DNA from 2 places in the Pseudomonas sp. ADAK18 genome. Region 2 is predicted to be linked to the other one. Evidence: predicted binding sites of a transcription regulator. Region 2 holds the regulator's gene; the other holds the start of a gene.
What was found. Region 2 encodes sigma-54, which starts transcription at its own class of promoters, with help from an activator protein. Its sites were predicted from a motif close to ANTGGCATNNANNTTGCTNT; they were not measured.
Positions count from the first base shown of each region.

Region 1: the regulator sigma-54 is predicted to act here: its motif matches at 14,099-14,118, upstream of glnA (glutamate--ammonia ligase).

Region 1 is NZ_CP052859.1:6,074,667-6,090,305, reverse strand. It holds gene HKK55_RS27515 (lipocalin family protein) at 1-373, opposite strand, end outside; gene HKK55_RS27510 (hypothetical protein) at 404-658, opposite strand; gene HKK55_RS27505 (class 1 fructose-bisphosphatase) at 909-1,919, opposite strand; gene HKK55_RS27500 (DUF3999 domain-containing protein) at 2,030-3,388, opposite strand; gene HKK55_RS27495 (DUF2339 domain-containing protein) at 3,388-6,972, opposite strand; gene HKK55_RS27490 (glycogen/starch/alpha-glucan phosphorylase) at 7,142-9,592, opposite strand; gene HKK55_RS27485 (YkgJ family cysteine cluster protein) at 9,834-10,268, shown strand; gene typA (translational GTPase TypA) at 10,470-12,290, opposite strand; gene thiI (tRNA uracil 4-sulfurtransferase ThiI) at 12,430-13,884, opposite strand; gene glnA (glutamate--ammonia ligase) at 14,217-15,623, shown strand.
Region 2 is NZ_CP052859.1:4,528,893-4,544,531, forward strand. It holds gene HKK55_RS20450 (ATP-binding cassette domain-containing protein) at 1-782, opposite strand, end outside; gene HKK55_RS20455 (KpsF/GutQ family sugar-phosphate isomerase) at 1,072-2,046, shown strand; gene HKK55_RS20460 (HAD family hydrolase) at 2,047-2,571, shown strand; gene lptC (LPS export ABC transporter periplasmic protein LptC) at 2,580-3,152, shown strand; gene lptA (lipopolysaccharide transport periplasmic protein LptA) at 3,139-3,672, shown strand; gene lptB (LPS export ABC transporter ATP-binding protein) at 3,672-4,397, shown strand; gene HKK55_RS20480 (RNA polymerase factor sigma-54) at 4,596-6,089, shown strand; gene raiA (ribosome-associated translation inhibitor RaiA) at 6,163-6,468, shown strand; gene ptsN (PTS IIA-like nitrogen regulatory protein PtsN) at 6,479-6,943, shown strand; gene rapZ (RNase adapter RapZ) at 6,946-7,803, shown strand; gene HKK55_RS20500 (HPr family phosphocarrier protein) at 7,820-8,092, shown strand; gene HKK55_RS20505 (ZIP family metal transporter) at 8,148-9,041, opposite strand; gene HKK55_RS20510 (superoxide dismutase) at 9,074-9,685, opposite strand; gene HKK55_RS20515 (hypothetical protein) at 9,687-10,130, opposite strand; gene HKK55_RS20520 (lyase family protein) at 10,158-11,534, opposite strand; gene HKK55_RS20525 (FagA protein) at 11,527-11,922, opposite strand; gene pmbA (metalloprotease PmbA) at 12,067-13,413, opposite strand; gene yjgA (ribosome biogenesis factor YjgA) at 13,522-14,043, shown strand; gene tldD (metalloprotease TldD) at 14,089-15,531, opposite strand; gene HKK55_RS20545 (carbon-nitrogen hydrolase family protein) at 15,548-15,639, opposite strand, start outside.

The DNA.
Region 1 (15,639 bases), 1.5 Mb from region 2:
ACACCCAGTAATCGCCCTTGGCGACGCCCGGCAGCAACGCGGTAAACCAGTTATTGAATTCAACCCAGAGCTTGTCGGTCTTGCCGGCAACCTGCGGTGTGGCCGTACCCTTGGCTTCTTCCCACTTCCAGTCGGTCGTCAGGCAGCGGTTGAACACTGACATGTCGCCATCGGGCAGCAAGGAATAGCGGGCTTCGGACTGCTCGCAGTTGCGCTGGAAGTACATCGGCAAACGGGCCAACTCGTACCAGGTGCCCTGGTAACGGTGGAGGTTGACGCTGCCAACGGTCTTGGGTTGCAGATCATCGCCAGAATGGCTGGCGCAGCCCGCCAAAAACAGGCTGGCGCAGAGGTAGAGAACAAAACGCATCATTGTTTTTCTCCCGCAGGCTTTCGCCCCGGTTTACTTCAGGCCTTGCCCGGAGAACATCAGAACTTTGTCACCGGCGTACTGCACGCTGATAAAGCTGTTTTTATCGCCCCACGTGCAACTGGACATGCCCAGCGCGCCGGAACAATCAGTCGGCTTACCCAGCAACGACTCCACCTCGGCCTTGGGCATGCCTGCCGAAAGCTTCGTGTAATTTTCTTGGGTGACCTTGCTGCATGCGGCTAAAAGCACGCAAAACGACAACAGGGCAAGACGGCGTAACGACATGGAATAGCTCCTGGAGAGACAAAGCAGCCTGGGGGGTCTGCCAGAAGCTTAGAAGGGAAAAGGGGGGTCTGGTTCCCGAAAGACGAAAACAAAAAAGCCCTTTGTGGCGAGCGGGCTTGCCCCGCGTTGGGGTGCGAAGCAGCACCCCTCGATGAAGGGCGCTGCTGCGGGTCAGAAAAACGAAATGTCAGATTTCAGGGCTGCTGCGCAGCCCAACGCGGGCAAGCCCGCTCGCCACAAGGGGACTTAATCAGGCCTTGTGATAACCCGTCACGCGCTCAACTTCTTCCTTCGAACCCAGGAACACCGCTACGCGCTGGTGCAGGCCTTCAGGCTGGATGTCGAGAATACGCTGGTGACCGTCGGTGGACGCACCGCCCGCCTGCTCTACCAGAAACGACATCGGGTTGGCTTCGTACATCAGGCGCAATTTGCCCGGTTTGGACGGCTCGCGGCTGTCACGTGGGTACATGAACAGGCCACCACGGGTCAGGATGCGGTGCACGTCGGCCACCATCGCAGCAACCCAGCGCATGTTGAAGTTCTTCTTCAACGGGCCTTCTTCGCCTGCCATCAGCTCGCCCACGTAACGGGTGACCGGCTCTTCCCAGTGGCGCTGGTTGGACATGTTGATGGCGAATTCCTGAGTGGTCGCAGGAATGGAAATGTCTTCGTGGGTCAGCACGAAGCTGCCCATTTCACGGTCCAGGGTAAAGCCTTTGACGCCATCACCCAGGGTCAGCACCAGCATGGTCTGCGGGCCGTAGATGGCATAGCCGGCAGCGACCTGCTCGGTGCCTGGCTGCAGGAAGGCCTTTTCGTTCAAGGCTTCGTTCTGGCTCAGGTATTCGTTCGGGCAACGCAGTACCGAGAAGATGGTACCGACCGGCGCGTTGATGTCGATGTTCGACGAACCGTCCAGCGGGTCGAATACCAACAGGTAGGCACCCTTCGGGTATTTGCCCGGGATCTGGTAGGCATTGTCCATTTCTTCGGACGCCATGCCGGCCAGGTGACCGCCCCATTCGTTGGCTTCGAGGAGGATTTCGTTGGAAATCACGTCGAGCTTCTTCTGCACTTCGCCTTGCACGTTTTCAGTGCCCATGCTGCCCAGGACGCCGCCCAGCGCGCCTTTGGAGACGGCGTGGCTGATTTCCTTGCAAGCACGCGCCACCACTTCGATAAGGAAGCGCAGATCGGCAGGCGTGTTGTTGCTGCGGGTCTGCTCGATCAAATAGCGACTCAGGGTAACGCGGGACATGGAAGGCTCCGGAGAATGGGGGGGGCTAAAAACCCGCGCAGTTTAACGCGAGTCGAGGCGTATTTCCTCCTATCAGAGGATTTAACTCCGATAGAGTTCATGAGACGCCGTTAAGGTTTGACCGGTGGCTTGCGCAGCAAACTGTAGGCCATCGCCCCCAGCGCCGCCACACCCAGCAGCAACACGGCCCACAAGCCGAATTTCTTCCAGTTCGTGCCCGTAGGCGCTGGCGCTGGCACGGCGGGAGCACTGAGCACCAACACCGGCCCCGCTACCTTGGCCTGCCCCAAACCGGCCAGGCGCTCGACGCTATAGTCGGGAATCAGCGTCGATAGCGGCAAGTTCGCCCCTTTCACCGAAGGATTGCCCAACGCCAGGGTAAATGGCGGCTCGCCACGCGCCAGGAACACCAACTGCGTGGCGCGCACGGCAAAGCTCAAGGCCGGCGCTTCGACACCCAGGCCACCACCACGCTCATCCACGTCCAGCTTGAGCTGGGTCACTGTCTGACCTGGCAACTGCAATTCATTCTGCACCACGTCCTGCCCATTCTGGGTCAGTCGGTAGAGCAAACCGCTGCTCAATGGCTGCCAGGCCTGATTGCTCTCCCGTCGCCCGGATAATGTCACCGGCGCCAGGCTGTTGGGCTGGCTCAAGTCGATACGCAGGCGTTCGACATTCAGCCCGGTGGGCAACTGCCAGCTGTATTCCCCTGCCTTCAGCCGACTGCCCGCAAGCGGCTGCGACCACACCAACGGCAATGGCAAGCTGTGGACGCTGGCACTCTCCAACTGGGCCGACGTCAGCACCGGCGCTGGCTGACCCTTCCACAACAGGCGCAGGTAACGCGCCGACTGCCCTGGCAAACCGACTTCATGCTGCTCGACCCGCTCGTCGGCAAAGGACAACCGGGCAACCTGTCCGTCACCCCACGATCGCCAGTTTTGCAAATCGTCACTGGCCTCAATACTGAAACGCTGAAAGCCGTCACGCTCACTGGTCCAGTCGAGAATCAGTTGCTGCAACGGTGCCTTGATCGCGCTGGCGTCCAGCAGCCAACCACGCAGCACTTCTTCGCCCACTTCCAGCTGACTCGCCGGCTGCACTTGCACCAACGTGCCATTGGCGCTGGATTGCACGCGCACGCTGGGCGCGGCCTCACTGGCATCAGCAGCGACGTACAACGGGAACCATTTGACGTTGGCCACGCTGCGGCTTTCCGACAGCTGCGCCGACTGCCGAGCCAACGCATAAGCCTGCGGCTCACCGGCGGCGTTGAACACCCGCACATCGCTCAGATCCGCCTGACGAGCGCTCAATTGCACCGCCAGCGGCAGCTCCAGGCGATACCACGGGCCTTCGCCACTCACCGCCAGCGGCACTTGGGTGGTGAAGTCACCGGGCATTTCCTGGGCCCATGCCGATAACGTTGTACACAGGCCCAACACCGCCACACTCAGCTTGCCGATCAAGAGGACGCTCCTTCAGTTTCAACCACAGGCTCAACACGCTTGGGCGGCAGCGGCGCGAAATAGCCCACCACCAACAACAGCACGCCGACGCCGATAAACGACACGATCCGCGCCAGGCCACCGCGGTTGCTCAGCTCGACAAAGAACAATTTCGCCACTACTACGGCAATCAGCGCAGCACCAATCAGCCACACCTCACGACGATGGCGCAGATGGCCGCCGATCATCAGGCTCAGGGCAATCAGGGTCCAGACAATCGACAGGCCGGCCTGGACCAGCATCGACTCCAGCAACGCATCCAGCTGGAACGGCACGCCGCCCCAATGGTGTGCGGTACGCATCACCAGCGCAGTGAAGAAGACGAACAACGAAATACCCGCGACGCCCTGGGCAATCCGTTCACCCTGAACGCCCATCTGTGGTGCCGCGCTACGCGACCACAAATACACACCCAGCAGCGCGAACAACAACCCCAGATCCAAGGGGTTGAGCAGCGGCAAATAAGGCAGTGGTTCGGCAGTCCCGTCGCTGAAAATGTTGGCCAGCCAGAACCAGCCCAACATCAACACCGACAACGGCAGTGCGGAAAACACACGGTATTCGCGCGGATAGGCGGACACCGGCCATGGCCAACTGCGTGGCGAGGCCGCCAACACCAGGTACAGGCTCGGCAGAATCGCCCAACCCAGCCAGCGCCAGGCGTTGTACTGCTCCGACAGCAGCAACAGGCCGTAACGCAGCTCCAGCGCCAACACGCCAATCAATAGCCAGCAGCCCAGCACATGGGCGGCGCTCAAGATTTTTCCCGGGATGATCAAAGCCAGGCGGCGCAAGGAGACGAAGTGCACGGCAAACACCGCGATCCAGGCCAACCAGGCGAAGTTCGCCGCCGGGTGATAACGCGAATCCCAGCCCCCCAGCAACACCACGCCCGCCGCGGGTATCAGCAGCGTGCACAGCAGCCCCAGCGACGCCCATTGCATGCGCAGAGCCAGCACCGCCCAGATCGCCACACTCATGGCGGCGACGGCCAACAACAAGGTGCCCTGCACAGCCTGAGGTGCAAAACGCAGCACCTCGCTGGTCAGCGCCAACGTCCACCAGGCCGCGCCCCACACCAACAGCAGATCGGACATCTGGTTCAGCTTCAGCACTTCGAACACCGGCGACTGGCTCCCTCGCTGCAAGCGCCAAGCGCCCACCAACGCGGCCAGCCCCAACACCATCGGCGTCCAGAAACCACTATGACCCAGCGGGCGCAAACCTTCGCTGGTCAGCGGCCCCAACAGGTCCGGTATCGCCAGCAGGAAAGAGCAGCCGCCGATCACCTGCAGCAGCAATCCAAAGACAAAACTGACCCGCTGTTGCAGGTACAGGCTCAGCCAGATGATCAGCAAACCACTGGCCGCCCACACGCCGCTCGCCGTCTCCCAAGGCAGGACAAACAGCACCGCGAGGTTGATCAACACCAATCCAGCCAACAGCACGACCGACAGGCCGCGCAACAAACGCACATCGTTGCGCACCATCTCATCCCGTGCCGCCAGCAGCATGCCGCCAATCAAAGCCAGGCCAATCAATGAGGCTGTGAGCAAGCCGCTCCAACCGGCACTGAATACCGCCCCCGAATCGCTGCTCGCACCCTGCAAGCGCAGCAGGAACAACGCACCACCCAGCAACTGCACGGCAAACGCGGTGAACAGGAAGGTCCGCGAACCGATGCGCAGGCCGACCACCAAGGTCACCAGCCCCGCCAACGCCCAACTGATGGCCGTGCCGTGAGTCGACAGCAGCAACGGTGCGAGCAAATACAGGAAGCCCAGGCCGACACTGGCCAGCACTGGCAAACCTTGACGCTCCCAATCTGCAGCTTGCTCCAGTGGGGCTTTGCGCAACTGATAGAAGCTGAACAGCAACGCGGCGCCCAACAGCAAGGCACCCAGCGGTGCGCCGTCCAACAGGTTGCTCTCGCCCACACGCAGCTCACTGAGGAACGCCACTGCCGAGCCCACCTGCAACAGCAAGCCGAAAGCGCGAGCCAACGGCCGCTGTTGGCGCAAGCCCAGCCAGAAGATCCCGGCACCTTCCACCGCCCAGGCGGCCGCAGTCCAGCGTGCGTCCAGCCCCAGAGGAATGGCCAGGCTGGCAAAGATCACCCCCAGGGCCAAGCACGTTTCCGCCAGCAACAAGGCGCGACCACCCTGGAGCAGGCGAGCCAGGCCCATGTAGATGATGCCCAGGCCCAACGCACTGAACGCAGCGGCAAACTCCAGGTGCTGCACCAGCGCGAACTGCAAGCCAAAACCTACCAGCGGCGGGCCGAACAGCATGCTGCCGTCGACATAATCGCCCTTGGCCGCCGACCAGCGCAGCAATGCGCCACGGCTGTCGTCTTCAGGGGCGTCGGTCATCTCCAGCAGTTTTCGTCGGGCGAACAACAGGCCGATAGCCAGGTACATCAGGAAAAATAGAACCAGGAATGGCTCAGTACTCCAGAGCAACTCTGGCGTATAGGAGCGCATGCCCCAGGCGAAGCCGATGCCGAAGGTGCCGACAAAACCAATCAGGTTGAGCAGACGCCAGGCTTTGAACCAGGCTATCCCCAGGATGCCGGCGTTCAGCAACGCAAAGTAGCTGAACAGCGCCACATGGCTGCCCGCACCGGTCGAGGTGAGTATCGGCGCGGCGAACCCGCCAAGGGCCGCAGCGCACGCCAGGCCCAAGGCGTTCTGGGTAATCGCCAGGATCGCCGAGAACACCGTGACCGCCACCAGCAGGCCCAACGCGGCGCCGGGATCCAACAACGGGTGCAGGCGCATGGCGGCGAACACCGTCAGGTACAGCACAGCGACCCCGGTGCCTTGCAGCATCAACCCGTAGTTACTGTTGCGCAGTCGTAACCACCAGCCCAAGCCCAGCAAGCCCAAGGCACAGGCAGCAACGCCGGCGTAACGCAGTTCGATTGGAACGACCATACCTTCAGTGGCATAGCGCAGCAGGAAGGCCAGGCCGAGGAACAACAGCACCACACCCACCCGCAGCACGGTATTGCCACCGAACAGCCAGTTGCGGGCGCCGCTGATGGCGCGCTCGATGAAGTTGGGCCCACGTGGCACAACCGGCTCAGCCGGTCGCTCAGGGGCGCGCTCAACCGGCGCGGCACTCCAGACGTCCGCTGGCAATGGGCGACTCGGTTCGACCGCTATCGCGGAGTAGGCAGGCTCCAGATCGACGGGTAAATCCCAGACAAGCTCCGTAGGCGGGGCTGCCGCTGGGGTATCGGGAATTGGATCTTCGGTAAAAAAAGGCTCGAGGGGCTCGGGGGACTCAACCGCAGCACTGGATACGACCGGCTCTGCGCCAGGCCTTTCCAGCAATGCCAGGCGTTGTTCGACCACCTTCAATGCATTCTTGGTCGACTCCAACTGACGGCCCTGCTCGTCCGTCTGCGAGACCAGCATCCAGAGACGAATCGCCTGACCAACCCCCAAGCCGAATAGCCCGCCGATGAGCGCATCACTGAACCTCTCATCGAGTGTCCAACCGAACAGCAACCCAATCAGCATGAAGATCCATTGCATGGTCGATATCCCTAAGCAGCCCAAGGCGGGCAGAGCCGGCGCTTAGTATATCGACAAGGCCCCATTGTGGGAGCGGGCTTGCTCGCGAAAACAGGGTGTCAGTCAATATATTTACTGGCTGATTCACCGCATTCGCGAGCAAGCCCACTCCCACACTGGATTTTCAGCGCTAATCCAATGCTTTCCAGATCTCCGTCGCGTACTCCCTGATCGTCCGGTCCGACGAGAACCAGCCCATGCGCGCCGTGTTGAGCACCGCCGAGCGCCACCACTCTTTAGAGTCGTGCCAATGCGCCTCGACCCGCGCCTGGGCATCCCAGTAGGAGTCGAAATCGGCGCAGACCAGGAATCGGTCGTAGTCGACCAACGAATCGATCAGCCCGGCATAACGACCCGGATCATCCGGCGAGAACACGCCACCACGAATCGCTTGCAGCACGTCGTTCAAACGATGGGAGGCGGCAATGTCCGGCCCGGCGTTGAATTCGCCGGCGTGTTTGCGCGCTTCCACCTGCTGGGCGCTGAGGCCGAAGATAAACATGTGCTCAGCCCCCACACGCTCGCACATCTCGACGTTGGCGCCGTCCATCGTGCCAATGGTTAACCCGCCGTTGAGACCAAACTTCATGTTACTGGTGCCCGAGGCCTCGAAGCCGGCAGTGGAAATCTGCTCCGACAGGTCGGCAGCCGGAATGATGCTTTCCGCCAGGCTGACGTTGTAGTTGGGCAGAAACACTACCTTGAGCAAACCGCGCACTGTTGGGTCGTTGTTCACGGTACGGGCGATGTCGTTGGTCAGCTTGATGATCAGCTTGGCCTGGTGATAACTGGCTGCCGCCTTGCCGGCGAAGATCTTCACCCGGGGCACCCAATCGGTGCCCGGCTCTGCACGGATCGCCTGGTACAAGGCAACCGTGTGCAGCAGATTCAGCAGTTGGCGCTTGTACTCGTGGATCCGCTTGACCTGCACGTCGAACATCGCCGCCGGGTTGACCGAAATCCCCAGGCGTTCATGAATGATGTCCGCCAGTGCCCTTTTACTGTGCAGGCGCTGCTCGGCGAAGGCTTTGCGGAAGGCTTGCTTCTCGGCAAACGTTTCCAGCTCCACCAGGCGGGTTTCGATGTTGTCGAGGATGTCCGGGCCCAGGGCTTCCACCAGCATCGCCGTGAGCTTGGGGTTGGCCTGGAACAGCCAGCGGCGGAAGGTGATGCCGTTGGTCTTGTTGTTGATCCGCTCCGGGTAGAGCTTGTGCATTTCGGAGAACACCGTGCTGCGCATCAACTGGGTGTGCAGGCCGGACACGCCGTTGACGCTGTGGGAGCCGAGGAACGCCAGGTTGCCCATGCGCACGCGGCGACCGTTGTCTTCTTCGATCAACGACACCGCCCGCAGCACGTCGAAATCATGAATGCCCTTGGCCCGCAGGGAGTCGATGTGCTGGGCGTTGATCAGGTAGATGATCTGCATGTGCCGCGGCAGCATGCGCTCCATCAAACCCACCGGCCAGGTTTCCAGGGCTTCGGGGAGCAAGGTGTGGTTGGTGTAGGACAATGTTTCGACGGTGACTTGCCAAGCCGCATCCCAGGCGATGTCGTGCAGGTCCACCAGTTGGCGCATCAACTCGGCCACGGCGATGGACGGGTGAGTGTCATTGAGCTGGATCGCCGCGTGTTCACCCAGGCTCAGCACCGAGCCGTGCATGTTTTTGTGGCGGCGCAGCAAATCCTGCAACGAGGCAGAGACGAAGAAGTACTCCTGGCGCAGGCGCAATTCCTGCCCCGCTTCGGTGCTGTCAGCCGGGTAAAGCACCCGAGAGATGCTTTCGGCGCGGGCCACTTCGGCCACGGCGCCCAAGTGATCACCGGCGTTGAAGCGCTCCAGGTGCAAGTCTTCCACCGCCCGCGCACGCCACAGCCGCAGGGTGTTGACGCTGGCGCCGCGCCAGCCGACGACCGGTGTGTCGTAGGCCACCGCCCGTACGGTTTCATTGGGCGTCCAAACCTGGATCGACTTGCCGGCGGCGTCCAGCACGGTCTCCACAGCACCACCAAAGCCGATCGGATAAATCACTTCTGCCCGCTCGAACTCCCACGGGTTGCCAAAATCCAGCCAGCGCTCGGTCTGTTCCTGCTGCCAGCCATCGACAATCGCCTGCCGGAACAAACCGTGCTCATAGCGAATGCCATAGCCGTGGCCGGCAATCCCCAAGGTCGACATGCTTTCCATGAAGCACGCCGCCAACCGCCCAAGACCACCGTTGCCCAGGGCCGCATCAGGCTCTAGCAGGCGAATGCGCTCCAGGTCCACGCCCAGCTCGCTCAACGCCTCACGCGCCACCTCCAGCAGCCCGAGGTTGCTCAAGCTGTCAAAGAGCAGGCGGCCGATCAGGAATTCCAGAGAGAGGTAATAGACTCGCTTCTGTCCCTTGCGGTAGATATGCCGGGTATGGTCCATCCAGTGGTCGACCATATGGTCTCGCGCAGCCAGGGCAATGGCCTCGAACCAGTCGTGGTCGAACGCGTGATCGGGATCCTTGCCCACCGCGTAGGTGAGTTTGGTCAAGACGGCATCGCGAAATGCGGCTACCTCTGCTTCTCGTACAAGCGGTTCCTGAGACATCGGTGCGACCTCGGGCGAGATAGAAGAAGGGAAAGGCTAGAGCCTAGACGGTCTGACAAATGGCAACGCCAGCGGTTCGGCAGTTTTTTCAATCATCCCCAATTGCCTGGAAAAGGATGCAGGGGCCGTGCCCGTTTAATCCTCAGAGCCGCCTTTGAGCTGAAACCTGCAAAATATTGTTCAAAAAACCACCAATCCCGGTATCATCCCGCGCCCGGATAACGCCCCTCTTGGAAACCTGATGAAGCCTCAACTGATCGCCGCCGCGGAACTCGACCGTCTCGAAACGTGGCAGAAGTACTCCAGCCACATGTGCGGCGGCTGCGTGTCCAGCTGCTGCACCTTGCCGGTCGAGGTGAAGATCAAGGACCTGATCCGGATTGGCATCGTCGATGAGTTCGAGCGCGGTGATCCGCCGAAGAACATCGCCAAGCGGCTGCAGAAGGAAGGGATCGTCGAGCGCTTCAACTCAAAATCCGAAATCTTTACCCTGCAGCGCATGAGCAACAACGATTGTCTGTACCTGGATCGTAAGACCCGCTTCTGCACTATTTATGACAAGCGCCCGGATACTTGCCGCAATCACCCCAAGATCGGGCCACGGCCGGGGTATTGCGCGTACAAGCCGAAAGAAGTGGTGCGTGAGACTAATTTCAGGACGCTCGATAAGTTCTGAGTTTGTTGTTGCCTGAACCACCGCCTTCGCGAGCAAGCCCGCTCCCACCTTTGACCGCGTTCATCCTGAAGGAACACGGTCAAAGGTGGGAGCGGGCTTGCTCGCGAAGGGGCCGGCAAAGTCACCGCACAAACCCCAGACAAACAAAAACGCCCCCGACCTTGCGGTCGGGGGCGTTTTTTTGTCAGCTAACTAAGAGACTTAGTTACCGGACTTCTTCGCAGCGCGGGTACGCTCGCTTTCGCCCAGGATCTTCTTACGAAGACGGATGGACTTAGGAGTGACTTCGCACAATTCGTCTTCTTGAACGAATTCCAGAGCCTGCTCCAAAGTGAAGCGGATAGGCGGAACCAAAGCGATGGTTTCGTCTTTACCCGAAGCACGCATGTTGTCGAGCTTCTTGCCTTTGGTTGGGTTAACGCCCAGGTCGTTGTCGCGGCTGTTGATGCCGACGATTTGACCTTCGTACACGTCTTCACCGTGACCCAGGAACAGTTTGCCGCGAGCCTGCAGGGTTTCCAGCGAGTAAGTCAGAGCCTTACCGGTAGCAACCGAAACCAGCACGCCGTTCTGACGGCCGGACATGTCGCCAGACTTCATCACGTCGTAACGGTCGAAGATCGAGGTCAGGATGCCTGCACCGGAGGTCAGGGTCAGGAACTCGTTACGGAAACCGATCAAGCCACGAGCCGGGATGTTGTACTCAAGGCGCACACGGCCCTTGCCATCCGGAACCATGTTGGTCAGGTCGCCTTTACGGATACCGATCTGTTCCATGATCGAACCTTGCGATTCTTCTGGCAGGTCGATGGTCACGTTTTCGTACGGTTCGTGCTTCACGCCGTCAACCATACGGATGATCACTTCCGGACGACCAACACCCATTTCGAAGCCTTCGCGACGCATGGTTTCGATCAGTACCGAGAGGTGCAGCTCACCACGGCCGGAGACTTTGAACTTGTCAGCGGTGTCGCCTTCTTCAACGCGCAGGGCAACGTTGTAGAGCAGTTCTTTGTCCAGACGCTCTTTGATGTTACGGCTGGTGACGAACTTGCCTTCACGGCCGCAGAACGGCGAGTCGTTAACCTGGAAGGTCATCGAAACGGTTGGTTCATCAACGGTCAGCGGCTTCATCGCTTCAACGTTCTGTGGGTCGCACAGGGTGTCGGAGATGAACAGCGACTCGAAGCCGCTGATGCAGACGATGTCGCCGGCAGCAGCTTCTTCAACGTCTACACGGTGCAGACCGTGGTGACCCATCAGCTTCAGGATACGACCGTTACGGCGCTTGCCATCAGCATCGATCGCAACAACCTGGGTGTTCGGCTTGACGCGACCACGAGCGATACGGCCAACGCCGATAATGCCCAGGAAGCTGTTGTAGTCCAGTGCGGAGATTTGCATCTGGAACGGACCATCGCGGTCGACTTTCGGCGCAGGTACGTTGTCGACGATCGACTGGTACAGCGGGGTCATGTCTTCAGCCATGTCGGTGTGTTCCAGACCGGCAATGCCGTTCAGGGCCGAGGCGTAGACGACTTTGAAGTCCAGCTGTTCTTCGGTAGCACCCAGGTTGTCGAACAGGTCGAAGATCTGGTCCAGAACCCAGTCCGGACGTGCGCCTGGACGGTCAACCTTGTTGATGACCACGATTGGACGCAGGCCGGCTTCGAAAGCCTTCTTGGTCACGAAACGGGTTTGCGGCATAGGGCCGTCTTGAGCGTCAACCAGCAGCAGAACGGAGTCAACCATCGACATTACACGCTCAACTTCGCCGCCGAAGTCGGCGTGGCCCGGGGTATCCACGATGTTGATGTGGTAGCCGTTCCAGTTGATGGCGGTGTTTTTCGCCAGAATGGTAATACCGCGCTCTTTCTCCTGGTCGTTGGAGTCCATCACGCGCTCGTCGTTGAGCTCGTTGCGCTCCAGGGTGCCGGATTGACGCAAGAGTTTGTCTACCAGGGTGGTCTTACCATGGTCAACGTGAGCAATGATGGCGATGTTGCGTAGATTTTCGATCACTTGTGTATCTCGATCAGAGGATTCGGTGTGCTGACAGGTCGTGGCAGCGATTAACAGTAGAGTCAGGCCTTGCCGTTACAGCTTGACGGCAGAGTCGGGGGGCCGGTGACGCAGGCCACAGGCAAACAGCCCCGGGCTCTTAGCTCGGTCGATAAACGCGCACATTGGCATGCCCCTCACTGAGCAAATGGTGGGCATGCAGGCGACTCATCACGCCTTTGTCGCAATACAACAGGTACTGACGGCTGTCATCCAGTTCCTTGAAACGTGCGTTCAATGCATAAAACGGCAACGTTTGTACGTCGATGCCAGTGATGTCCAGCGGCTCATCTTCAGCGGCATCCGGGTGACGGATGTCGATGACGATTTGGCCGGCCAGCGCTTCACTGACTTCTTCGATCTGCAAATCCTGGCCCAGTTCGTCGATCACGCGATCGATTGGTACCAGCTTGGCGTTCTCGAGCGCACGCTCCAGAATCGCCATGTCGAACTGTTGTTCTTCGTACTCCACGCGGTGACGCTTGGCGTGGGTCTTGGGGTTCACCGAGATGACCCCGCAGTATTCAGGCATGTGCTTGGCGAAGTCGGCGGTACCGATCTCGTTCGCCAGGTCGATGATGTCCTGTTTGTGACTGGCGATCAGCGGGCGCAATACCAGCTTCTCGGTCACACAGTCGATCAATGACAGGTTTGGCAGCGTCTGGCTGGACACCTGAGAGATCGCCTCGCCGGTCACGAGCGCCTCGATCTGTAGCCGATCGGCAATCCGGGACGCAGCGCGCAACATCATACGCTTCAATACTACGCCCATATGACTGTTATCGACTTTGCCGAGAATTTCTCCCAGGACTTCCTCGAACGGCACGCTGACAAACAGCACGCGCTGGGAGCTGCCGTACTTCTTCCAGATATAGTGCGCAACTTCCATCACGCCCAATTCGTGTGCACGCCCGCCCAGGTTAAAGAAGCAGAAGTGGCTCATCAGCCCGCGACGCATGATCTGGTAGGCCGCCACGGTGGAATCGAAACCGCCGGACATCAGTACCAGGGTCTGTTCCAGCGCGCCCAGCGGGTAGCCGCCGATGCTGTTGTGCTGGCTGTGGATCACAAACAACCGTTGGTCGCGAATTTCCATCCGCACTTCGATTTGCGGTTCTTTGAGGGAAATTCCGGCGGCGGCGCACTCACGACGCAGCTTGCTGCCGACGTATTTTTCAACGTCCATGGAGCTGAACGGGTGCTTGCCAGCACGCTTGCAGCGCACGGAAAAGATCTTGCCTTCGAGCTCAGCGCCGAAGTGCTGTTTGCACTTCTCGGTGATGTCGTCGAAGTCCCCCAGCGGGTACTCGTCAACCTGCAGGAAATGCGCGATGCCCGGCATGCAGCTCAGGCGCTCGGTCATGTCCTTCAAGGCTTTGGGGTCGGTAATGCGGGTTTCCAGCTCGAGATTGTCCCACACGCCGTTCACCACCACAGCCGGGTCCAGATCGCGGAGCACGGCACGGATGTTCTTGGCCAATTGACGGATGAAACGCATCCGTACCGGTCGGCTCTTGATGGTGATCTCGGGGAAGACTTTAACGATTAATTTCATGGAAACAGCGCGCACAGGGCCAGCCGAAAAAGGGGGGCGCGGATTATAGCGGAAATAGCTCAAGGTTTAACCAGTTAATATACAAACGGCTTTGAGCGCACTAAAACGGGGCATTTGTGGTTTTTAACGCTACATTGCAGTGCGCGATTTGTGCCGTTTTAACGGATTGCACCTTTATAAGGGCCATTTTGAGGCAAAAAGGCCATGTTGGCGCACTGGCATGCAATTTGCTCCCTTGTGAGGCAGGTTGCCTTGGTCGAGTATTCGCGCCGGCATCACCCACATTCTAAGGGCTACTCCACTACCCAGCCCGAAGCCACCCGGAGGACACTATGTCGAAGTCGGTTCAACTCATCAAAGATCATGACGTCAAATGGATTGATCTGCGCTTCACGGACACCAAAGGCACTCAGCACCACGTGACCATGCCGGCTCGCGACGCGCTGGATGATGCTTTCTTCGAAGAAGGCAAAATGTTCGACGGTTCCTCCATCGCTGGCTGGAAAGGCATTGAAGCTTCCGACATGATCCTGATGCCGGACGACAGCACCGCCGTACTCGACCCGTTCACCGAAGACCCAACGCTGATCATCGTCTGCGACGTGATCGAGCCGTCGACCATGCAAGGCTACGACCGTGACCCACGTGCGATCGCCAAGCGTGCCGAGGAATACCTGAAGTCCACCGGTATCGGCGACACCGTATTCGTAGGCCCTGAGCCTGAGTTCTTCATCTTCGACCAAGTGAAGTTCAAGTCCGACATCTCCGGCTCCATGTTCAAAATCTACTCCGAACAAGGTTCTTGGATGTCCGACCAGGACATCGAAGGCGGCAACAAAGGCCACCGTCCAGGTATCAAAGGCGGCTACTTCCCGGTTCCTCCGTTCGACCATGACCACGAAATCCGTACCTCCATGTGCAACGCCATGGAAGAAATGGGCCTGGTCATCGAAGTTCACCACCACGAAGTGGCGACTGCCGGCCAGAACGAAATCGGTGTGAAGTTCAACACCCTGGTAGCCAAGGCTGACGAAGTCCAGACCCTGAAGTACTGCGTACACAACGTGGCTGATGCCTACGGCCGTACCGCTACCTTCATGCCTAAGCCACTGTACGGCGATAACGGTTCGGGTATGCACGTTCACCTGTCCATCGCCAAAGATGGCAAGAACACCTTCGCTGGCGAAGGTTATGCCGGCCTGTCCGACACCGCCCTGTACTTCATCGGCGGCATCATCAAGCACGGTAAGGCCCTGAACGGCTTCACCAACCCGTCGACCAACTCCTACAAGCGTCTGGTCCCAGGTTTCGAAGCACCAGTGATGCTGGCCTACTCGGCTCGCAACCGTTCCGCTTCGATCCGTATTCCTTACGTGTCCAGCCCTCGCGCTCGCCGTATCGAAGCTCGCTTCCCGGATCCGGCAGCCAACCCGTACCTGGCTTTCGCTGCCCTGGTAATGGCCGGCCTGGACGGCATCCAGAACAAGATCCACCCAGGCGACGCCGCCGACAAAAACTTGTACGACCTGCCGCCTGAAGAGGCCAAAGAGATCCCACAAGTGTGCGGCAGCCTGAAAGAAGCCCTGGAAGAGCTGGACAAGGGCCGTGCGTTCCTGACCAAAGGCGGCGTGTTCAGCGACGACTTTATCGATGCCTACATCGCCCTGAAAAGCGAAGAAGAAATCAAGGTCCGCACCTTCGTACACCCACTGGAATACGAGCTGTACTACAGCTGCTGATCCGGTAGCGCTGCTT
Region 2 (15,639 bases):
TAGTCCGCTGCCGGAAAATGAAAAGGCACCGGGCCATCGGGATCGCCTGTCATGAATTGGCGAATCCGCGGGTTATCAGCGTTCATCAGCTCTTCAGGCGTGCCCTGCCCCAACACCTGACCATCACCCACCACATAGAGGTAGTCGGCAATGCTCGCGGTTTCGGCCAAATCGTGAGAGACCACAATACTGGTGATGCCCAGGGCGTCGTTGAGCAGGCGGATCAAGCGCACCAGCACCCCCATGGCAATCGGGTCCTGGCCGACGAAAGGTTCGTCGTACATGAGAATCTGCGGGTCCAGAGCGATGGCACGAGCCAGGGCCACTCGGCGCTTCATGCCGCCGGACAATTCGTCAGGCATCAGGTCGATGGCACCGCGCAGCCCTACGGCCTGCAGTTTCAGCAACACAATGTCACGAATCATTTCGTCGGACAGTTGAGTGTGCACCCGCAGCGGAAACGCCACGTTCTCGAACACATCCAGATCAGTGAACAGCGCGCCACTCTGGAACAACACGCCCATGTGCTTGCGGGCATCGAACAGATCGCTGCGCGACAGCGTCGGCAGGTTCTGGCCATTGACCCAGACTTCGCCGGCACTTGGACGCAATTGCATGCCCATCAGGCGCAGCAATGTGGTCTTGCCGCAACCGGAAGGCCCCATGATGCCCGTGACCTTGCCACGGGGAATGCGAATATCCACATTATTGAAGATGCTGCGCGTACCGCGCTTGAAGGAAAGGCCCTTCAGCTCGACCGCGTAGGCGTTATCGGCACTCATCTAAACTCCTTGGGATGCAGCCTCTCGCTCAGACACCTTGTTTTCGATAAATGCTTAAGGCAAATAAAAACAAAGACCGTGCGGACCGAACTGGCGGCGAACTATATCACTGTCGATACAGCGCGCCCAAGGCCGGAACAGAGCTTGTTCAGAATCAGGACAGGTAAAAAATTGTAATTAAGAGGGTTCCCGCAACGCTGCCTGAACTAAAGGCTGACGAACTTGCGTGAGGGAATTGATCATTACCGCTATAATCGCCGACTTTTCGTCAGGCTATACGATTTCAGACATGAGCCAATCCAGCGACCTTATTCAATCCGCACAACGCACCATCCGCCTCGAGCTTGAAGCCGTAGAAGGCTTACTGGCCCATATCGACGCAGATTTCGTACGCGCATGCGAGATGATTCTGGCCAGCAAAGGCCGCGTTGTCGTGGTTGGCATGGGCAAATCCGGCCACGTTGGCAACAAGATTGCCGCCACCTTGGCGAGCACGGGGACCACCGCGTTTTTCGTGCATCCGGCCGAGGCCAGCCACGGCGATATGGGCATGATCACCCGGGATGACATCATCCTGGCCCTGTCCAACTCCGGCACCACCAACGAAATCGTCACCCTGCTGCCGCTGATCAAGCGCCTGGGCATCAAGCTGATCAGCCTCACCGGCAACCCGGATTCGACGTTGGCCAAGGCCGCCGAAGTGAATTTGAATGTGCATGTAGCCCATGAAGCCTGCCCGCTGAACCTGGCCCCGACCTCCTCTACCACCGCCGCCCTGGTGATGGGCGATGCGCTGGCGGTAGCCCTGCTGGAAGCCCGCGGCTTTACCGCCGAAGATTTCGCGTTTTCCCATCCGGGCGGTGCACTGGGCCGTCGGTTGCTGTTGAAAGTGGAAAACGTCATGCACACCGGCGACGAACTACCACAGGTCCAGCGCGGTACGCTGCTCAAGGACGCGCTGATGGAGATGACTCGCAAGGGCCTGGGCATGACGGTCATCCTGGAGGCCGATGGCCGCCTGGCCGGGGTTTTCACCGACGGAGACCTGCGCCGCACCCTGGACCGCACCATTGATATCCACACCGCCACCATCGACGATGTAATGACTCCTCATGGCAAGACCGCCCGCGCCGAGATGCTCGCAGCCGAAGCGCTGAAGATCATGGAGGACCACAAGATCGGCGCCCTGGTGGTGGTCGATAGCAATGATCACCCGATTGGCGCCCTGAACATGCACGACTTGCTGCGTGCGGGAGTGATGTAAATGACCACCGACCTGCTGCAACGTGGCAAACACATCAAATTGGCGATTTTCGACGTTGACGGCGTGCTGACCGATGGCCGCCTGTACTTCCTCGAAGATGGCAGCGAATTCAAGACGTTCAACACCCTCGACGGCCAGGGCATCAAGATGCTCATGGCTTCAGGCGTGCAAACAGCCATTATCAGCGGTCGCAAGACCCCCGTTGTGGAACGTCGCGCACAAAACCTGGGGATTCCTCACCTCTATCAGGGCCGCGAGGATAAACTGGTGGTTCTGGACGAGCTTCTTGGCCAACTCAACCTAAGCTATGAGCAGGTTGCCTACCTGGGTGATGACTTGCCTGACTTGCCGGTAATTCGCCGGGTCGGCCTAGGCATGGCGGTGGCCAATGCTGCAGCCTTTGTTCGCGAGCACGCCCATGGTGTTACCACAGCCCGTGGCGGCGAAGGCGCCGCCCGTGAGTTCTGCGAATTGATCCTGCGCGCCCAGGGCAGCCTTGAAGCGGCTCACGCCGCCTACTTATAGAGCTTTGTATGCTGAGTAAAAAGATTCGCAATTTCCTGTTATTCGCCGTCATCGCCGCGCTGTTCGCGGCGGTTGGCTACTGGAATATCAGCCCGGAACGCTTCCTCGACCAGCCTGTTGTGCAGGTCGACCAGAGCGCTATCGACTATTACGCCACCAATGCCTACAGCATCCAGTTCCTGCCCGACGGCAAGGTTCAGTATGAGATGACCTCGGAAAAGGTCGATCACATGAAGGCTTCGCAGATCACGATGCTGACCAAACCGGACATGCAACTGTATCGCGGCGCAGAGTTCCCCTGGCATGTCACCAGCGAACGTGGCGAGGTCAATCCCGACGGTACTGAGGTCGAGCTGATCGACTCGGTTCGCGTCGCTCGTACCGACGCACAGAACCGCGACACCATCATTACCAGCAGTCGCATGACCGTATTCCCACAGAAGCAATATGCGCAGACCGAGCAAGACGTTAGAATCGACGGCGCTGGCGGTGTATCGACTGGCAAGGGAATGAAAGCGTATTTGAAAGAAAGCAGGATACACCTGCTATCGAACGTAAGAGGACAGTATGAGGCTCGTTAAAACCCTCCCTATTTTGCTCGGTCTGGGCGCAGCACTGGGAAGCGTGAGCGCCTGGGCTCTGCCGAACGATAGCCAGCAACCGATCCACATTCAGGCTGACGATGCGCAGCTGGATGACAAGCAAGGTGTCGCGACCTACAAAGGTGACGTAATCATCACCCAAGGCTCGATGATCGTTAAGGGCAACACCGTGACACTTACTCGTACCAAAGACGGCGCGATTGATGTGGTCACTTCCGTGGGCAACCTGGCGTATTTCGAACAGCTGCAAAAGGTTGGCGACCCGAAACCGGTCCAGGGCTACGGCGTGACGATTCAGTACCATGCCCAGCAAAACCGCATCGTGCTGATCGACAAGGCCAAGGTCATCAATGACGGCAACACCACCGAAGGCGAAAAAATCGTCTACGACACCGTAAAGCAAATTGCCCAGGCTGGTCGTGCCAATGGCGCCACGGTCACCGAGAAACGTCCGCGTATCGACATGGTCATCCAGCCGAAAGAGAAGAAGACTCCGTAATGGCAACCCTGAAAGCCCAGCATCTGGCCAAGGCCTATAAAAGCCGTCAGGTCGTGCGCGACGTCAGCCTGTCGATCGACAGTGGCCAGATAGTCGGCTTGCTCGGCCCCAACGGTGCCGGCAAGACTACCTGCTTCTACATGATCGTTGGCCTGGTACAGGCCGATCAGGGTCGCGTACTGATCGACGACTTGGACGTCAGCCATCAGCCCATGCACGGTCGTGCACGGGCGGGTATCGGCTATCTTCCACAAGAAGCATCGATCTTCCGCAAACTGTCGGTATCCGACAACATCATGGCGATCCTCGAGACCCGCAAGGAACTCGACCGCGCCGGACGCAAGAAAGAGCTGGAAAGCCTGCTGCAGGAGTTCCATATCAACCACATTCGCGACAACCTCGGCATGAGCCTCTCCGGCGGCGAGCGTCGTCGCGTGGAAATCGCCCGCGCCCTGGCCACTGCACCGAAGTTCATCCTGCTGGACGAACCCTTCGCCGGTGTTGACCCAATCTCGGTCGGCGATATCAAACAGATCATCCATCACCTCAAGGCCAAGGGTATCGGTGTATTGATCACCGACCACAACGTCCGCGAGACCCTCGATATCTGCGAAACAGCCTATATCGTCAACGATGGGCAACTGATTGCCGAAGGCGATTCCGCCACCATCCTGGCCAACGAACTGGTCAAGGAAGTGTACCTGGGCCACGAGTTCCGTCTGTAAGCATCATCCTGCAAGCAGCATGGTGTCTGGCCCTTCGCCAAGGAGCGCAAGCAGCAATAAAAACCTCAAGATTTTTATTGTTACTGCGCTCTAGGCAAAGCCCCCGATATCAGGCATATAATTTGCTTATGTTTGGCGCTCACGCGCCCTGTCGTGGATGGCGCACTGCGCCGGCGAATAAGGTGTTAAGCCCCTGCCATGAAACCATCGCTAGTCCTGAGAATGGGCCAGCAGCTGACGATGACACCGCAGCTGCAACAGGCCATCCGCCTGCTCCAATTGTCGACCCTGGACCTGCAACAGGAAATCCAGGAGGCCCTGGAGTCCAATCCGATGCTCGAACGCCAGGAAGAAGGCGAAGACTTCGATAACGCCGACCCGCTGGCCGATAACGTCGAGCAAAAACCCAATACCGATACCCAGGAACCCTCCTACCAGGAAACCGCCCCGACAGTAGACAACCTCGAGGAAGGCGAATGGAACGAACGCATTCCCAATGAGTTGCCGGTCGACACCGCTTGGGAAGACGTGTACCAGACCAGCGCCAGCAGCCTGCCCAGCAACGACGATGACGAGTGGGACTTCACCACCCGCACGTCCGCCGGCGAAAGCCTGCAAAGTCATCTGCTGTGGCAACTGAACCTCGCGCCGATGTCCGACACCGATCGCCTGATCGCCGTTACCCTGATCGACTGCATCAATAACCAGGGATACCTGGACGAGACGCTGGAGGAGATCCTCGAAGCCTTCGACCCGGAACTGGACATCGAGCTGGACGAAATCGAAGCCGTCCTGCACCGCATCCAGCAGTTTGAACCTGCCGGCATCGGCGCCCGCAGCCTCAGTGAGTGCCTGCAGCTACAACTGCGTCAACTGCCAGCCAAGACGCCGTGGCTGGCCGAGGCCCAACGCTTGGTCACCGACTTCATCGACCTGCTGGGCAGCCGTGACTACAGCCAACTGATGCGCCGGATGAAGCTCAAGGAAGACGACCTGCGCCAGATCATCGAACTGGTGCAAAGCCTCAACCCACGCCCCGGTTCGCAAATCGAATCCAGTGAAGCCGAATATGTCGTTCCCGATGTGATCGTGCGCAAGGACAACGAACGCTGGCTGGTGGAGCTGAACCAGGAATCAGTGCCTCGCCTGCGGGTCAACCCGCAATATGCCGGTTTCGTCCGTCGCGCCGACACCAGCGCCGACAACACCTTCATGCGCAACCAACTGCAGGAAGCACGCTGGTTCATCAAGAGCCTGCAGAGCCGTAACGAAACCCTGATGAAAGTGGCCACTCAGATTGTCGAGCATCAGCGCGGCTTTCTGGAGTATGGCGACGAAGCGATGAAACCGCTGGTGCTGCACGACATTGCCGAAGCGGTCGGCATGCACGAGTCGACGATTTCCCGGGTCACCACGCAAAAATTCATGCATACCCCACGGGGTATTTATGAGCTGAAATACTTTTTCTCCAGCCATGTCAGCACCTCCGAAGGCGGCGAATGCTCGTCCACGGCAATCCGCGCGATCATCAAAAAACTGGTTGCCGCGGAAAATCAGAAAAAGCCGTTGAGTGACAGCAAGATCGCTGGTTTACTGGAGGCACAAGGCATTCAGGTCGCCCGTCGAACCGTCGCCAAGTACCGCGAGTCCCTGGGGATCGCGCCTTCCAGCGAGCGCAAGCGTTTGATGTGACGGGCGGGCCATAGCGTTCCAGTGGCAGGCATTTGCCTGCCGCTTTATGCACTGGCAACGAAGGAGAAGCTGTATGCAAGTCAACATCAGTGGACACCATGTAGAAGTCACCCCTCCATTGCGCGAATACGTCGAGCAGAAGCTGAAGCGACTTGAGGGTCATTTCGACAAGATCACCAATGTGCAGGTCATCATGAAGGTCGATAAGCTTCAGCAGAAAATCGAAGCAACCCTTCAGATACCCGGTGGCGAAGTGGTCGCCAATGCCGAGCATGAAGACATGTATGCATCAATCGATGCCTTGACTGACAAGCTTGACCGCCAACTTAAAAAGCATAAGGAAAAGAACCTGCACCTGATGCAAGGTACAGGTCGCTAACTCTCCCCCCATGATCCGACTTGAAACCATCCTGACCCCCGGCCGTTCCCTCGTGAACGTGCCGGGCGGCAGTAAAAAGCGCGCCCTCGAACAAATTGCCAACCTGATCGGCCGCGAAGTGCCCGAGCTGGATACGCAAGCTGTGTACGAGGCCCTGATTGCCCGTGAAAAGCTCGGTTCGACCGGCTTTGGCAACGGCATCGCCATTCCTCATTGCCGCCTGCAAGGCTGTGAGTCGCCAGTCAGTGCCCTGCTGCACCTGGACGCCCCTATCGATTTCGACGCCATCGACGGCGCCCCCGTGGACCTGCTCTTCGTCCTGCTGGTCCCGCAAGCTGCCACCGATGCACACCTGGAACTGCTCCGGCAGATCGCCAGCATGCTCGACCGCAAAGAAGTACGCGACAAACTGCGCAGCGCCAACAGCAATGAGGCGTTGTATCAGGTCGTCCTGGATGAACAGAACGGGCAGTAATCATGCGTTTGATCATCGTCAGCGGCCGCTCCGGCTCGGGTAAAAGTACTGCCCTCAATGTTCTTGAGGACAACGGCTTCTATTGCATCGATAACTTGCCCGCCGGTTTGCTGCCCGAGCTGGCGGAGCGCGCCTTGATCCATACAGAGCTGGCGCAACCGCTGGTGGCCGTGTCCATCGACGCCCGCAACCTGCCCAGCCACCTCACGCGCTTCCCGGAACTGCTTGAAGAAGTGCGCAGCAAACATATCCACTGCGATGTGCTGTACCTGGATGCTGACGAAGAAACCTTGTTAAAGCGTTTCTCCGAAACCCGTCGACGCCATCCCCTCAGCAGCCCACACCGCTCGCTGGCCGAAGCCATCGAGGACGAGACCAAGCTGCTGGGCCCGATCATTGATTTGGCCGACCTGAAGATCAACACCACGAACCTGAACCTGTATCAACTGCGCGATGCCATCAAGCTGCGCCTGTTGAACCAGCCGGAGCCCGGTACAGCGTTCCTGGTCGAGTCGTTCGGCTTCAAGCGGGGCATGCCGGTGGACGCCGACCTGGTGTTTGACGTGCGTTGCCTGCCCAACCCGTACTGGAAGCCGGAACTGCGCGACCAATCCGGCCTGGATCTACCGGTGGCCGAGTATCTGGCGGCACAACCGGATGTCGAGGAAATGTTCCAGGACATATCCAGCTACCTGCTCAAATGGCTGCCACGTTTTGCTGCCAGCAATCGAGCCTATGTCACCATCGCCATTGGCTGCACCGGTGGGCACCATCGTTCTGTCTATCTGACGGAGCGCCTGGGCCAGGTGTTGCAGCAAACCCTCAAGAACGTCCAGGTTCGCCACCGCGACCTTAGCTGAAAGGAACACCCCCGCGATGCCCGCTCTGGAAATTGAAATCATCAACAAGTTGGGCTTGCATGCCCGGGCCTCAGCCAAGTTTGTCGGCGTTGCAGGGCAGTTTCCTTGCCAGATCAGGGCCGGGCGCACTCCGGAATCCATGGTTGATGGCAAAAGCATCATGGCCATGATGATGCTGGCTGCCGGCAAGGGCACCAAGATCCACTTGAAAACGGAAGGCGAGCAAGAGAATGAAGCGATGGCGGCTCTGGTAAAGCTGATCAATGACTACTTTGACGAGGGTGAGTAAGCCCTCTCTTGACCTGTGATCGTTCCCGCCGACGGGAACGATCAATGGAAGCGCCCTACCCCAGCGCCGTATCCATCACCATCATCAAACAAAACCCGACACACAATCCCAAGCTAGCCAGCTTGTCGTGGCCATTACGCCGCGACTCGGGTATCACTTCGTGCGTCACTACCAGCAACATCGCGCCTGCTGCCAACGCCAACCCCAAGGGCAGCAGCACTTGCGCCAGGCTCACCAGCCAGGCACACAACACGGCAAACACCGGCTCGACCAATCCGGACGCAGCACCGATCAGGAACGCCTTGATCCGCGACATCCCCGCACCCGCCAGCACCAACGCAATCACCAGCCCTTCCGGCACATCCTGCAGCGCGATGCCCATGGCCAGACTATCTGCGTCAGGCATGCCGCCACCCGCCGACACTCCGACCGCCATTCCTTCGGGAATGTTATGGGCAATGATGGCAAACACAAACAACCAGATACGCGGCGGGATAACCGAGTGCTCCGGCGTGCCCACCAGCATTTCCGGACTGGCACCGGAGACTTTGCGATCCACCAGAAACAGCCCGAACGCCCCCAGCATGATGCCGAAACTGATCAGCCCGCTGGCCGACCAAGACGATAAACCAAGACTTTCGGCTGCGGCAATACCGGGCACAATCAGCGAAAACGCCGTCGCCGCCAACATCACCCCGGCACCAAAACCGAGCAACGTATCACTCACCGCCAGTGGCATCCGGCGAATCACCAACACTGGCACCGCCCCCAAAGCCGTTCCCAGGGCACAGATGGCCCCACCTTGCAGGGCCCGCAAAATACGCGGTTCCAGATCCAGCCAGGCCAGCCCTTGAGCCACCAGCAATGCAGTTCCTGCCAGCAGCAACAGCGAGCCAAACGCATAACGGAACATTCGCACGCTGCTAATCGCCAGTGTTTCAGTGCCCATAGTCGGCCTTAGATCTTGTTATAAAAAGGGTGTCAGGCGAGCGCAGCGCGGTACCGCTCGGCGACTTCTGGCCAGTTAATGACGCTGTAGAACGCGTTGATGTATTCCGGACGGCGGTTCTGGTACAGCAGGTAATAGGCGTGCTCCCAGACGTCCAGACCGAGAATTGGCGTATTGCCGCTCATTAGCGGGCTGTCTTGATTGCCGCTGCTTTCTACCACCAAGGTCTTTTGCGGGGTCACGCTCAGCCAGGCCCAGCCACTGCCAAAGCGGGTCAATGCGGCTTTGGTGAACGCCTCCTTGAAACTGTCGAAGCCACCCAACTGTTCATCAATAGCCTTGCCCAACGCACCGTCCGGCTTGCCTCCGCCCTTGGGCGACATGACTGCCCAGAACAACGAGTGGTTGGCATGACCTCCGCCCTGATTGATCACCGCTGCACGCAGTTTTTCCGGCAGTTGCTGGACGCTGGACACCAGTTTCTCCACCGGCCAACCCGCCCACTCGGTGCCTTCAACAGCCGCGTTCAGGTTATTGATGTAGGTCTGATGGTGCTTGGTGTAGTGAATCTCCATGGTTTGCGCATCGATATGCGGCTCCAGGGCGTCATAGGCGTAGGGCAAGGCAGGCAAGGTGTAGGTCATATCAATGTGCTCCATAGTGAGGACTGTTGCGGGTCGGCGCATCCGGTTGCGCCGCGTGACTGCCCAGCAAACGATAGGTACGGGGGTACTCGCCGTGATCGCTGATGAAATTCAACAGTTCAACGTAGGTTTTGCTGCTCTGACGCAGAGCCGCCTCTCGAAGGAGCGGGTTCAGGCGGACGTCCTGCATGGTCTGCAGCAGGCGCTGGTGAATGGCGCAGAGGTATTCCGCGCTTTCTTCCGGCTGATTCAAGCGTAGGTGCAAGTCTGCGAGGTTGTGATGGGAAATGACGCAAGCCGCCACTGCTTCGTCGGCATCCGCCCAGCGCTCAAACAACACCTGGGCCAAGGCCAAGGCCTGCAGGTAGTGCTCGCGAGCGTCCACCAGCTCGCCTTGCATAAAACAGCGATTAGCCCTTTCGATCGTGCGTTTCCAGTGCTCCATGGTGAGCCTCCAAAGCAGGGTCGGTGATTACACGCCGCCCGCCGTGAGCTTTTCCGGATCCAAGAGGATTTCCAGTTGGCTGCGGGACAAGTCCGTGTGTTCAAGCGCGACATCAATCACCGGACGACCTTGCTGATAGGCCTTCTTGGCGATCTCAGCGGCCTTTTGGTAACCAATGATCGGGTTGAGTGCGGTGACCAGGATCGGGTTTCGCGACAGCGCCTCCTTGAGCTTGGCCTCGTTGACCTTGAAGCTGGCGATTGCCTTGTCCGCCAGCAGGCGGCTGGAGTTGGCCAGCAGCTCCAGGCTACTGAGCAAGTTCTGGGCAATGATCGGAAGCATGACGTTCAGTTCGAAGTTGCCGGATTGGCCGGCGATGGTGATCACCGAGTCATTTCCGATCACTTGCGCCGCAACCATCGCAGTGGCCTCCGGAATCACCGGATTGACCTTGCCCGGCATGATCGAAGAACCGGGTTGCAAGCCTTCCAGCTCGATTTCACCGAGGCCGGCCAGCGGACCGGAGTTCATCCAGCGCAGATCGTTGGCAATCTTCATCAAGGACACGGCGATGGCTTTCAGTTGACCAGACACGGCGACGGCGGTGTCCTGAGAACCAATCAGGGCAAACAGGTTTTTGCCGGGCGTAAATCTCACCTCGGTCAAACGACTGAGCTGCTGGCTGAAACGCACAGCAAATTCCGGATGCGCGTTGATCCCGGTTCCTACCGCCGTGCCACCCTGGGCCAGGGCGTGCAGGCTCGGTAGCAAGTCTTGCAGGTGACCGATATTGGCCTTGAGTTGCTGCGCCCAGCCATTGAGCACCTGGCTCATGCGTACGGGCATGGCGTCCATCAGGTGGGTACGACCGGTCTTGATAAACGGATGAACCTCCTGCGCTTTGCGCTCGATCACCTGCACCAGGTGCAGCAATGCCGGCAGTGTTTGCTCATGCAGCACCAGCGCCGCGCTGACGTGAATCGTGGTCGGGATGATGTCGTTGCTGCTTTGCCCGCAGTTCACGTGGTCATTGGGATTGACCGGCTCGCCCAGCAGACGGCTGGCGAGCGTCGCGATGACTTCGTTGGCGTTCATGTTGGAGCTGGTGCCAGAACCGGTCTGGAAAATATCCACCGGAAAGTGCTGCATGAAGTCGCCTTCCAGCAACCCCAGGGCGGCATCGACGATGGCCTTGCCTTGGGCTTCGCTCAACTGCTTCAGCTCGACGTTGGCCTTGGCCGCGGCAGCTTTGGCGAGGATTAGGGCACGAATGAATGGCGCCGGCATGCGCTGGTGACTGATGGGAAAGTTATTCACTGCGCGCTGTGTTTGCGCGCCATACAAGGCTTCGGCCGGTACTTGTAGTTCACCCATGCTGTCGCGTTCGATACGGGTATTACTCATCGGGAAATCCTTGCATCAAGTCAGAAAAGGAAATGGAAGGCAGCAACTCACAGGTCGCCAGTTGCCAGGCAAAAGTCTGCCAGCGCTTGAGGCGGCAGGCACAGTGGGATAGTTTTTCCAGGTCGCGCAGGGGGCGCCAGGCCTGATCCATGCACATGGATCGCCAGTGCCAAGGCAGCGCTGTATCGGCAGCGGTATCCAGAAGCAGACGGAATGAGGTTTCGGCGATGGTCCAAGGATGGGTCGCCGTACAGCAGGCCAGATACCGACCTTCAGCCAGGTAATGTTCGATCAGGCGCGGCTCATCAGGATCGAGACCGCAGCGAATCTGACGACTCATCCAGCGCCAGCTTTCCAGGTAGGGATCCTCATGCAGGACAGAACTCATGATCCACGCTCATCCGGTAATGATATTTATTATTAAATGATGTTGAGAATCAAAACAAGAGTCTGAGCAAAACCCTCGAAATTGCAGCCACAAAAAAGGCGCGCCACCCAATGGGTGGCGCGCCTTTTTTACAGCGTTGACGGATTAGCTACCGGCGACCGTCATCTTCTCGATCAGCACTGAACCGGTGCGGATGTTGCTGCGCAGCTCAAGGTCATTACCCACTGCAACAATCTGCTTGAACATATCGCGCATATTGCCGGCGATGGTCACTTCCTGGACGGCGAACTGAATTTCGCCGTTTTCCACCCAAAAACCTGCCGCGCCTCGGGAGTAATCACCGGTGACCATATTCAGGCCCTGCCCCATCAGTTCGGTAACCAACAAGCCGCGCCCCATACGCCGCAACAGCGCCGCCTGGTCTTCTTCACCATGCGTCACGAACAGGTTGTGCACGCCACCGGAGTTGGCAGTGCTCGGCAGGCCGAGTTTGCGGCCGGCATAGGTGCCCAGTACGTAGGACACCAACTCACCGTTCTCGACGAACGGCTTGGCATAGGTCGCCAGGCCATCCCCGTCGAACGCCGAACTGCCCATGGCACGCATCAAATGCGGGCGCTCATCAATAGTCATCCACTCAGGGAACAGCTTCTGACCCATCGCCCCTTCCAGGAACGAGGATTTGCGGTACAGGTTCCCGCCGGAAATAGCCCCCAGAAAACTGCCGAACAATCCACCAGCCAGCTCTGCCGAAAACAGCACCGGGACTTCGCAGGTCGGCACCGGACGCGCACCCAAGCGGCTCGCCGCACGTTGCGCAGCGCGCTGACCGATGCTCACCGGATCAGCCAGCAATTCGCCCTGACGGCTTACGTCATACCAATAATCGCGCTGCATCTGGCCATTGGCCTCGGCAATCATCACGCAGCTCAAGCTGTGGCGAGTAGAGGCATAACCACCGACAAAGCCATGACTGTTGCCATACACGCGGCAGCCCTGATGGGTACTCAAGGTGGTGCCATCGGCATTTTTGATTCGGCTGTCAGCGTCAAACGCTGCCGCTTCACAGGTCAGCGCCTGTTCGATAGCCTGCTCCGGGGTGATGTCCCAGGCATGGAACAAATCAAAGTCCTTCAAATCCTTGGCCATCAAGGCTTTATCAGCCAACCCCGAGCTTTCGTCTTCAGAGGTGTGCTTGGCAATGGCCAGTGCTGCGGCAACGGTCTCGCGAATCGCTTCCGGGCCGCTGGCGGATGTGCTGGCCGAGCCTTTGCGCTGGCCCACGTACAAGGTGATGCCAAACCCTTGGTCACGGTTGAATTCAACGGTTTCCACTTCTCGCTGGCGCACCGACGTCGACAGCCCTTGCTCCAGGGACACCGCCACTTCACAGGCGCTGGCCCCCTGGCGCTTGGCCTCGGCAAGGATCTGCTCGACTTGTTCCTGCAGTGCCGGTAACGCTTGCGGACCGACGCTTTGGGCTGCACTCATGGTTTTCTCCACTCAAATTCTGCTTTCGGTTAAGGCCTTCGAGCGACCGGGCCGGACAAGCGGCCCCCGACTGGTTATCATGGCGGCGTTTCTTTGCGGACTGCCACCATGGTTGATTCTTACGACGACTCCCTCGATGGGGAGAAAAGCAAAACCCAGGTCAAACGCGAGCTGCATGCTCTGGTTGACCTCGGCGAGCGCCTTACAACGCTCAAGCCTGACTTGCTGGCAAAACTGCCCTTGACCGACGCTATGCGCCGGGCCTTGGCCGATGCGCCCAAGCACACCGCGAATATCGCGCGTAAACGGCACATCATGTTTATCGGCAAGTTGATGCGCGATCAGGACACTGACGCCATTCTGACGTTGCTCGATCAAATGGATGCCTCCACGCGCCAGTACAACGAACGGTTTCACAATCTGGAACGCTGGCGTGACCGCTTGATCGCGGGCGACGACGCCGTTCTGGAGAAGTTCGTCCTGGACTACCCGGATGCCGACCGCCAGCAACTGCGCTCCCTGATCCGTCAGGCCCAGCACGAACTGGCGCAGAACAAGCCACCGGCCACCAGCCGTAAAATGTTCAAGTACATCCGTGAGCTGGACGAGACTCAACGCGGCCTGCGCTGATCCTCTTCCCCGGGTGGCGGCCTTCGCCACCCGAAGCTCCCGTTCTTACGACCCCGTGCCACCCACGGTGATCGCATCAATTTTCAAGGTTGGCTGGCCGACACCCACCGGTACCGACTGTCCATCTTTCCCGCACGTCCCCACACCACTGTCCAGCGCCAGGTCGTTACCGACCATCGACACCTTGCTCATGGCTTCCGGGCCGTTACCGATCAGTGTTGCCCCTTTGACCGGCGCGGTAATCTTGCCGTCTTCGATCAAATACGCCTCGCTGGTGGAAAACACGAACTTGCCACTGGTGATGTCTACCTGCCCGCCGCCGAGGTTGGCGCAGTAGATACCGCGTTTCACCGACGCGATGATTTCGGCGGGATCACTTTCACCACCCAGCATGTAAGTGTTAGTCATACGCGGCATTGGCAGGTGCGCGTAAGACTCACGACGACCGTTGCCGGTACGGGCCACGCCCATCAGGCGGGCGTTGAGTTTGTCTTGCATGTAGCCCTTGAGCACACCGTTTTCGATCAGGGTCGTGCATTCGGTAGGCGTGCCTTCGTCATCGACGCTCAACGAGCCACGACGCCCGGCCAACGTGCCGTCATCGACAATGGTGCAGAGTTTTGAGGCAACCATTTCGCCCATGCGACCGCTGTAAGCCGAACTGCCCTTGCGGTTGAAGTCGCCTTCCAGGCCGTGGCCCACCGCCTCATGCAGCAGAACCCCGGACCAACCCGAGCCCAACACCACCGGCAAGGTACCCGCCGGGGCCGGAATCGCTTCCAGGTTGACCAATGCCTGGCGCAGTGCCTCACGGGCATAGCCCATGGCGCGGTCTTCAGTCAGGAAATAACAGTAATCGGTACGCCCGCCACCGCCATGGCCGCCGCGCTCGCGACGGCCGTTTTGCTCAACGATCACGCTGACGTTAAAGCGCACCAATGGCCGCACGTCCGCTGCCAGGCCGCCGTCAGTGGAGGCCACCAGGATTCGCTCCCAGACGCCGGCCATACTCACGGTGACTTGCTGGATACGTGGGTCCAGGGCGCGGGTTGCCGCATCCACACGCTTGAGCAGCTCGACCTTTTCGGCACGGCTGATCACTTCCAGTGGGTTATCCGGCGCATACAACTGGGCCACATCCTGAGTGCTGAACGCCTGCACCGTACCGTTTTGCCCGGCACGGGAGATCGAACGAGCCGCTCGGGCGGCCAAACCCAGCGCCTCGAGGGTGATGGCATTGCTGTAGGCAAAACCGGTTTTTTCACCGGATTGCGCCCGCACACCCACCCCTTGGTCCAGGTTGAAACTGCCTTCCTTGACGATGCCGTCCTCCAGGGCCCAGGACTCGGAGATCTGCCCCTGGAAGTACAAATCGGCGGCGTCGATACCCGGCCCGGCCAAATCGCCCAGCACGGTTTGCAAGCTTTCAATGGTCACGCCACCGGGCGCCAGGAGGTGTTCACTGACTGAGGACAACAACTCGCTCATAGGTTTGGCCTTAAATTCATCGTTCTGAAGCAGGTCGCTGCGCGCCCTGCGAGAAAAAACGCCGATGGTTCACCACCGGCATGCGCGCCCGTATCGACGCCTGTTCAC